DNA from 2 places in the Alcanivorax sp. UBA3183 genome. Region 1 is predicted to be linked to the other one. Evidence: predicted binding sites of a transcription regulator. Region 1 holds the regulator's gene; the other holds the start of a gene.
The links. The regulator FNR, encoded in region 1, switches genes on or off when oxygen is low (the NO sensors DNR and NnrR bind a similar motif). The targets are predictions, from matches to a motif close to TTGATNTANATCAA.

Region 1 (4,852 bases):
TTACCGGCAACCTTCAGGGCCAGCAATGGCGCATCAGCGGCGCACCGCAACAGGCTCGCCCCGGTACAACCTGCCTGCAGCTGAGCCGTGACGGCGCCGTGCAGTTGTATTTGTGGCTGCAGGACAGCATTCGCGAGGAGAGTGCTGCGGTAACACGGGCTCTTCGCCAGCAAGGGTTGGCTGTACGCATGGCAACCGGCGACAACGATGCCGCTGCCGGGCCGGTGGCCAGGGAATTATCGCTGGAGGAATGGCGTGCCGGCATGAAGCCCGCTGACAAGACCCGCTGGCTCAAGGAGCTGCAGACGACCACGACGCAAATGATGGTGGGTGACGGCATCAATGATGCGGAGGCCATGTTGGCGGCGGATGTATCCGTGGCCACCGCCAACGCCACCAGCCTGGCCCAGCGGGCAGCAGGATTGTATATGCTCAAGGACAATCTGCAGGCGATACCGGCTTTGCCTGCACTTGCCAGGCGTTGCCAGCGCACCATTCGCCAGAATCTCACCTGGGCCCTGCTCTATAATCTGTTGGCGGTGCCCTTTGCCGTGGCCGGGTGGGTTCCGCCCTGGGCTGCGGCCATCGGCATGTCTGCCAGTTCACTGCTGGTCACCCTCAACGCAACGCGAGTTACCCGATGGAAATCGTCCTCCTGCTGATTCCTCTGGCACTGCTGTTTCTGGCCGGGGCGATCTGGGCCCTGTTCTGGGCCCTGCGCAAGGATCAGTTTGATGATCTGGATAATGCCTCTTGGCGGGTGGTGTTCGAAGATCGTGAACAGCGCAAAGGCCTCCCTACGAGTAAAGAGGCTGCAGATCACGACAACGAGCGGAACTCATGATACCAGCGAGCCCGGAATCCCTGCTGACTCTGCTTGCCAGTGCTCTTTTGCTGGCTTCTGCCGGCAGCGTTCACTGTATCGGCATGTGCGGCGGTATCAGCAGCGCGCTCACCTTCTCGATTCCAGAATCCCGCCGCCAGGGCAAGTCGCTATGGGGCTGGCAACTACTCTTCGGCATCGGCCGGGTATCGACCTATATGGTGCTTGGTAGCCTGGCAGGGATGCTGGGCAAGGCGTTGCTGGATTGGCTGCCTGGTCCCTCCATGGCCATTGGGCTGACCCTGTCCGGGATTCTGATGCTGCTGCTCAGTGGCTATCTGCTCGGGCAAGGCGTGTGGCTGAAAAAACTGGAAGGGATTGGTTCCGGGCTGTGGCGCCGATTGCAGCCCCTGACCCGGCGGCTACTCCCGGTAGATCACCCGCTAAAGGCGCTGGCGCTGGGCGGACTATGGGGCCTGCTGCCCTGTGGCCTGATTTATACTGCCCTGGCCCTTGCCGTTACGGCCGGCAGCGCACCGGCTGGCGCATTGGTGATGCTGGTCTTCGGTATGGTAACCGTGATCCCCGTGGCCATTACCGGTGTGATCGCCTCCCGACTGCAGCATTTCCGCAACGGCATCTGGCCGAAGGTGGCGGCATCGCTGACGTTTCTGCTGGCACTGGCATTCTTCTGGCAGGCCTGGTCCATGAGCCAGATGCCCCATCACGTCCACCCTGGTCCCGCCGATCCAGGCAAACACAGCCACCACCATCAGCCCGAGACTTGATCCAGGTCAACACAGTCAATTCAGGGCCCGCAATAATGGAGTAAATCACTTAACTGGAGAGCGGGTGTGGCTACCTGGGACAAAACATTGATCAGCCGGCATGGCGGTCCCGGACCGCGCTACACGTCTTACCCGCCTGCTCCCCAGTTTCACGAGGAAGTCAGTGAGTCGGATTATGCCGAGGCCATTGATGCTGGCAATGCCGCTCGCCGGCCGTTGTCGCTGTATATGCACATTCCGTTCTGCAGCACCGTCTGCTATTACTGCGCCTGCAATCGGGTTGTCACCGCCAACCGTGGCAGAGCGGCGGAATACCTGAAACGTCTGAAGCAGGAAATCGGCCTGCGCGCCGAACAGGTAGACAGGCAAAGGCCGGTCACCCAGATTCACTGGGGTGGCGGCACCCCCACCTTTCTAAGTGATGCCCAGATCACCGAACTGGTCTATTACATGGCCAGACACTTCACCCTGCGTGAAGATGACCGTGGCGACTATGCCATCGAGATTGATCCACGCACCGTGGACCAGGCTCGTCTGGGGCTGCTTCGTGGCCTGGGCTTCAATCGCATCAGCCTCGGAGTTCAGGACCTGGACTTGCGTGTGCAGCAGACGGTCAATCGGGTCCAGCCCTATGAAATGATTCGTCAGACCATGGGCTGGGCGCGGGATTTCGGTTTCAAATCCATTAACACCGATCTGATTTACGGCCTCCCCTGGCAGTCGGAATCCAGTCTGGCCCGCACCATCGAGCAGATTGCAGACCTTCGGCCCGAGCGAATTTCCCTGTACAACTACGCCCATCTGCCGGCGCGCTTCAAAATTCAGCGGCAGATACCGGATATGGCCTTGCCCAGCCCGGAAGAAAAGCTGTCCATGTTCGTCCGTGCCGGGCGCATCCTCCAGGATGCCGGCTACACCTTTATCGGTATGGATCACTTTGCTCTGGAAAGCGACGAGATTGCCGTGGCTCAGCGCAACGGGCTTCTGCACCGCAATTTTCAGGGATACACCCTCCACGGGGATGCGGATTTGCTGGGCTTTGGGGTCAGTGCCATCAGCCAGATCGGCAATCTTTACGCGCAGAACATGAAATCATTAAGTCATTGGTCGGATGCCATTGATCAGCACCACTCCACCATTGAACAGGGTTATCTCCTGGATCGCGATGACCAGATGCGCCGCGACCTTATCATGCGCCTGTTGTGCGACCTGTACGTGGACATGAATCTGTTCAGTGAGCAGTGGCAAATCAATTTCCCTGACTACTTTGTGGATGCCCTGGCTTCCTGGGTGGAGTTTGAGGATCAGGGGCTGGTGCGCGTGGACAAGCAGCGGCTGGTGATCACCGAGCAGGGCCGGCTGGTAAGCCGGGCCCTGGTGATGCCTTTTGATCGCTATACCCAGAACGAGGCCCAAAATCGCTTCAGTCGCATCATTTGAACTATATTCGCTTGTTGTTCACCCAACCCTATAATGTAAGGTGAAATTTGTAATACGCAGCCATCAACCGGAGCCACACTGTGTCTCAACATGTTTCCTGCAATGATTGCAGTCTCAGCCCTGTCTGCCTTCCACTGGCAGTGGCGCCGACACAGCTCGACGAGCTGGATCGCATCATTCATCGGGGCCGCCCCCTGAAACGCGGCGAACATCTGTTTCGCGCCGCCGACGAGTTTCAGGCGGTCTACGCGGTGCGCTCCGGCGCCTTGAAAACCTATGTGCTCAGCGATGAAGGCGACGAGCAGGTCACCGGCTTTTATCTCCCCGGTGAAGTGCTTGGCATGGATGGCATTAGCACCGCCCACCACATGTCCAACGCCAAGGCACTGGAAACCGCCACGGTGTGCGAGATTCCATTCTCCAAACTGGAAATGCTGTCCCAGCGTATCCCGTCGCTGCAGCACCATTTTTTCAGCCTGATGAGTAACGAAATTCGCTCAGACCGTGAGCTGCATATGCTGCTCAGCAAGAAAAATGCGGATGACCGGGTGGCATCCCTGTTGATTTCCATGTCAGCGCGTCATCAACGCCGAGGTCTTAGCGAGCGGGCATTCCGTCTTCCCATGTCGCGCTATGACATCGCCAATTATCTGGGCCTGGCGGTGGAGACTGTCAGCCGCATCTTTACCCGCTTCCAGCAAAATGGCTGGCTACGCGTGGAGGGACGTGAAGTGGAGATCCTAAATCGGCGAAGCCTTTGTGGAGAGCAGAGTCTGGAAGTAAGCCTGTGACCGCCCCGGTACTGGCCATTCTTGACAGTGATCTGAAGGCTCCCCAGCCTGCGCTATACAAAGCCAGACAGGTGGCGGATTCCACCAAGGCGCCACTGCATGTTCTGGTCAATGCCTATTCCTCCGCTATGGTTCGCGCCGTTGGCGTTGACCATGAACGACAAGACGCCGCCCGCGCACAGATTCACAAAGCCTGGCAAAACAGGATCAGTGAATTAACCGATAGGGAGCGCTGTCAGCTTTCCATTCTGTGGCACAAAGACAGCATGGCCGCATTGCGTGAGAGCATCCTCGACCTGCAACCCGCCATGGTGGTTGTGCATACCAGTGAAGAAAGCGGCCTGCGCCGGCATCTTTTCATCCCGCGGGACTGGCAATTGATTCGCAAGGCGCCCTGCCCGGTGCTGTGTGTTCATGGCCGTCAGTGGCCCAATGCACCGAGAGTTCTGGCCGCCCTGGACCCGGGTACAGAAGAGCTGCCCCAGGATGCCCTGGCGGTTAACGTGCTCGGTGCGGCAAATCATTTTGCCGGCAATCTTGGTGGCACCCTGCGCGCTACTCATGTGCTCGATGAAATGGACGACAGCCTGATTCTGCTGGTGGGCGAAGCGATTCCCGATTACAGCGGCGGCATGGAAAAGGTGCGCCAGTTTTACCGTGATCGCTTTCAGGCATTTGGTGCCGCCCACGGCCTGGGCCCGGACCAGATGACCGTGCTGACCGGCCCGGTGGCGCCGACCCTGGCGAAATACTGTGACGAACAGGATATGGACGTACTGGTGGTAGGCACCGTGCATCGTAACCTGCCGGAAAGGCTGTTACTGGGCGCCACAGCAGAATCCGTGATTACCCGTGCCAGCACGGATGTGCTGGTCATCAAACCCCAAGGTTTCCAGAGTCCCTGGCAAGCCTGATCAGGAGCATAACGTAATGACAGACAAGAAAGACTTTGCCGACAACATTCGCCAGAAACTGGAAGACTGGGATTATCAGCTGGATCGCCTGACCGC
Region 2 (4,852 bases), on a different contig from region 1:
CACCCCATTCAGGTTAAACGCTACGCTGGCGAGCCCCGCGCCCTGATTGTGGCCCCCACCCGGGAACTGGCCATGCAGATCGAGAAGGACGCCAGAGCCCTGGCCAAGTACACCGATCTGCAGGTCATGAGCGTGGTCGGCGGGATGAACTTCAACCGCCAGCAGGAACGTCTGCAGAACGAATTGATCGACATCCTGGTGGCCACCCCCGGTCGCCTGCTGGATTTCGCCAAACGCCGCGACCTGTGGCTGGACCGGGTGGAATTCCTGGTACTGGATGAAGCGGATCGCATGCTGGACATGGGCTTTATTCCCGATGTGAAACGCATCGTCGGCATGACCCCGAAGCCCCAATACCGCCAGACCCAGCTGTTCTCCGCCACTTTCAGTGACGATGTGATGAACCTGGCCAGCCGCTGGACAGAAGCCGCGGAAGTAGTGGAAATCGAGCCCACCCAGGTAACCACCGACACCGTGGAACAGAAGGTCTACATCACCAACGCCGACGACAAGTTCACTCTGCTGTACAACTTGATCACCGGCATGAACATGGACAAGGTGATCGTGTTCGCCAACCGCCGGGATATTACCCGCCGGGTCAGCGACCGGCTGCAAAAGAAAGGCCTGAAGGTATCTCTGATCTCCGGTGACGTGCCCCAGACCCAGCGCATGAAGACCCTGGAACGCTTCCGCGCCGGTGATCTGCAGGTGCTGATCGCCACCGATGTGGCCGGCCGCGGCATCCATATCGACGGCGTGTCCCATGTGGTCAATTACAATCTGCCGGAAGACCCGGAAGACTATGTTCACCGTATCGGCCGCACCGGGCGGGCCGGTGCCAGCGGCATGTCCATCAGCTTCGCCTGTGAAGACGACGCCTTCCTGCTGCCGGAACTGGAAAACGCCATCGGCATGAAACTGGAGTGCGAGTACCCACCGTCGGATCTGCTCGCCGAGAAGGACTCAAAGAATGGCAACACGCATCAGCCCGGATGAGGGCAAAACCCGCTTCGAACAGGGCGATGCCCTGTTCGTGGACATCCGCGACCCGGCCAGCTTTGCTGCTGGCCATTTGCGCGGCGCCGTCCATCTGACCCAGGCCAACGTGGAACCGTTTCTGGCCGATACCGCCCCGGAAAAACCGCTGGTGATCTACTGCTACCACGGCAACAGCAGCCAGGGCACCGCCGATTGGCTTGCCGAGCAGGGGTTCAGTGATGTGGTCAGCCTGGACGGAGGCTATGAAGTCCTGCGCCAGCGCTTCCCCGAACTGCTGGAAGAGATGGCGTAACCACGCGAAGGCAACACGCCAAACAACAAAGTTTCCCAAAAACAGGACGGAGATGATTCCGTGCGCTCATTCCTCCGGGCGCACACTCACCTCCGCCACTGTTACGTCTGCAGGGCGCAGCCTGTGCATGAAGTGCCCAGCGGCCTTCAGAACCGGTAGCCCAACCCCACCATGTAGACCCAGGGATCGATTTCCACATCGATCTTGTCCACGCGGGCATTATTCACATACAGCCGCGCTTCGGTATCAATATCGATGTTCCAGACGCTGACGTTGAACAGCCAGTTTTCGTCGAGAGCAAAGTCAGCCCCCACTTCCCAGGCGAAGCCCATGGAGTTACTCAGCTTCACATCAGCATCGGCACCGCCCAATAGCGGGCTCACCACAGAATCATCGATGCTGTCGTCAAAAAACAGCGTGTAATTCAAACCCGCGCCAACATAAGCCCGCATAGGTCCGATCTGTGGCGCATAGTATTGTGCCAGCAGCGTCGGTGGCAGGTGGCTGGTTTCCCCAATGGCAACATCACCACCTCCGGTTTCCAGGAGGATGTCGTGGGTAAAGGGAGTCGCTCCCACCAGTTCGACACCAATGGAGTCGGTTACCATATAGGCCAGCGTCAGGCCCACCTGGGTGTCGTCATCCACGTCGACGCCAAGGCCACCCACTGCCGGCAAGGCCGGGTTAAAGGTTTCACTGCTGGCATCCGGCTCAACCTTGATTCCCCCCAGACGCACAATCACGTCCCCCGCCTTATGGGCCATGGCAGGCCCGGCCATCAACATCCCGGTTAGCAGCAGCGCCGCTTTTCCTTGTCCTCGCAGTTGCATACAGTTCCCCTTTCTTCCAGCAAGATAGAGTCAGCGACCAGAAACCCTCGCAAGGCCACCGCACCGGAACTATTAAACGGCCATCGCCGATTGAGGGTATTGCTCTGAATCAATAAAAAGAGGTTTTACTACCATGTCATCCGCTCAACTGATCTCCGCCCTGCGCGATGCGCACCAGGCACACCTTTGTGCACAACTGCAAAACGAGGAACACTGGCAGGCCCTGATGGCCCAGGCCAGCGGCAGCCTGGGCGCGGTACCGCTGGGCAAACTGGTAGACAGTGACTCCCTGACCACCGTAGTGGATCAATGGCTGCAACAAGCGCTCAGCGCCCAGGGCCTGCAGGGTGTCGTCAGCGACGTCAGCAAGGCGGTCTGGGAAGCCGCCGAAAAAGACCCTGCCACCGTGGGCGAACTACTCAGCGAAGACCATTTCGAAGCGATTCTGGAGCAGGTACTGAAGCTGCAGACCCTGCGCGAGAAAGCCGTCCACGCCGCCATGAACCATCCGCTGGTCAGCGAAATGGTCAGCGAAATGCTCTACACCGGCATCAAGAACTTTCTGTTGGAAGAGAACGCCCTGGCCAAACTTCCCGGCGTCAGCAGTGTGATGAAAATGGGCCGCAAGAGCATGGTCGGCAAGGCAATGGGCGGCATGGAAGAATCCATCCGCGACTATCTGCGAAAGAATATCCGCGTCACGCTGAAAACCGGCGAGCAGTGGCTGAACAAGCAACTGACCAACGAGCGCATAGAGCAACTGGCCCGGGACGGCTATCAGCGCGTGGCTCCTCTCAAGCCCGCCGACTATCTGAAGCTGGTACCCGCCGGCACCATTGATGAAGTGGTCAGCCAGAGTTGTGCCATCGGTGACGAAACTGCCCGTCTGGATTACACCCGCCAACTGGTCAGCGTAGGCATCCACGCCGCCGTTCAATCCCTCAGCGACATGCCCCTGCAAACCCTGCTGGAAGGCATGAAGATCAGCGAAGAGCAGGTTCGTGAAATCACCGCCCCCGCCCTGGCCCGCGGCGCTACCGTCCTCATTGAACAGGGCGTGCTGGAACCGTTTATTCAGTGGGTGCTGGATGATTTTTATCAGTCGGAAGCGTGTAAAAAGATAATTGATAATGGATAGTTGAGAATTGATAACGGCGCGATCTGCGCAATCTTGACTGAAACAGCAGAGGCCGCGCCCAGAGTCTGGGCGCGGCCTCTTACGTTGGGGTCATGCCAATCATTCATGGCCGACGTTATCAATTATCCATTCTCAATTATCAATTAAAGAAACTGCTCCGCATATTCCGCCAGCAACGACCTCGGCACCCCGTTCAGCTGAACCGAACCCCCATGGACGAAGCGCTTGAAACGTTCGGTCATGTAGGTGAGGCCGGAGCTGGTGGGTGACAGGTACGGGGTGTCGATCTGGGCGAGGTTGCCCAGGCACACCACCTTGGAGCCTTCCCCGGCCCGGGTGATGATCGCCTTCATCTGATGGGGGGTCAGGTTCTGGCTTTCGTCGATCAGGATCAGGGATTTCTGGAAGCTGCGCCCGCGGATATAGTTCATCGCCTTGAACTGGATATTGGCCTTTTCCTTCACATACTGAATGCTGCCGGAAGGGTTTTCATCGTTCAGGTGCAGCGCCTCTATGTTGTCGTTGATGGCCCCCAGCCAGGGATCCATTTTTTCCTCTTCGGTGCCCGGCAGGAAACCATGCTCTTCTGCCAGCGGCGGCGTGGAGCGGGTGGCAATGATCTTGTTGAAGCGTTTCTGCTCCACCGTCATTTCGATCGCGGCGGCCAGCGCCAGAATGGTCTTGCCGGAACCGGCCGCCCCGGTGAGCGTCACCAGATGCACATCCGGATCCATTAACAGTTGCAGGGCCATGGCCTGCTGCAGGTTCTTCGGCCGCAAGCCCCAGACCTCCTGGTCGAGCAGACTGTCCGCCTTGTAATGGCGTAGGGTCACCACGCCGTTGTCCACATCCAGCACACGCCCGACGAACCCCTGCTCATCGATGATGTACTGGTTGGGATAGACTTCTTCACCCAGAATCTCGCTGACCAGCAAGCCGTGGGATAGATGGTGCAGGGTATCGGCGCCCACCTGCTCGGTTTCCACCTGGGTCACCTGATCCCAGAAGGAGCCGGGCACCTCGAAATAGCCACGGGTTAGCTGCTTGATGTCCGTCACCAGCTGATCGTTGTGATAATCCTCCGATTCGATGCCACAGGCCCGCGCCTTGAGGCGCATGTTGATGTCCTTGGTGACCAGAATGAAACGCCGCTCCGGCTGACTGGCCTGCATGGCCACCACATCATTGATGATGCGGTTGTCGTTGAGGTCATTGGGCAGGGGGGCATTCAGCTCGCCGGTTTTCGACATCAGCACCGTCAGCGTGCCCTGGGTGACTGTCTCCGGACCACGGGGAATGGGGATGCCCGCTTCCACCTGCGCTGGCGTGGCGCTGCCCAGCACCCGGTCGATCTGGCGAATGGCTGCACGACAATCCGCCGCCGTGTGGGATTTGTTACCGCTCTTCAGCTTGTCCAGCTCCTCCAGCACCGTCATGGGAATCACCACCCGATGTTCCTCAAAGTTGAGCAACGAGTTCGGATCGTGGATTAACACGTTGGTATCAATGACGTAGGTTTTTTGTTGCTCTTGGTCGAGGGTTGAATCGTTCTGGTTGGCGCTTGCGTGGTTGATGGAGAGGGTGTGAAGTCTG

Region 2: B3Q33_RS14785 (OmpW/AlkL family protein) is a predicted target of FNR. The motif match lies at 2,221-2,234, and genes of this name have one in related genera.

The regions. Positions count from the first base shown of each region.
Region 1 is NZ_DEXN01000009.1:74,566-79,417, forward strand. Features, by position in the region: gene B3Q33_RS03445 (heavy metal translocating P-type ATPase) at 1-662, shown strand, start outside; gene ccoS (cbb3-type cytochrome oxidase assembly protein CcoS) at 641-844, shown strand; gene B3Q33_RS03455 (sulfite exporter TauE/SafE family protein) at 841-1,611, shown strand; gene hemN (oxygen-independent coproporphyrinogen III oxidase) at 1,678-3,051, shown strand; gene fnr (fumarate/nitrate reduction transcriptional regulator Fnr) at 3,114-3,842, shown strand; gene B3Q33_RS03470 (universal stress protein) at 3,839-4,756, shown strand; gene B3Q33_RS03475 (hypothetical protein) at 4,773-4,852, shown strand, end outside.
Region 2 is NZ_DEXN01000047.1:53,667-58,518, forward strand. Features, by position in the region: gene rhlB (ATP-dependent RNA helicase RhlB) at 1-996, shown strand, start outside; gene glpE (thiosulfate sulfurtransferase GlpE) at 971-1,291, shown strand; gene B3Q33_RS14785 (OmpW/AlkL family protein) at 1,438-2,121, opposite strand; gene B3Q33_RS14790 (hypothetical protein) at 2,255-3,259, shown strand; gene B3Q33_RS14795 (PhoH family protein) at 3,403-4,852, opposite strand, start outside.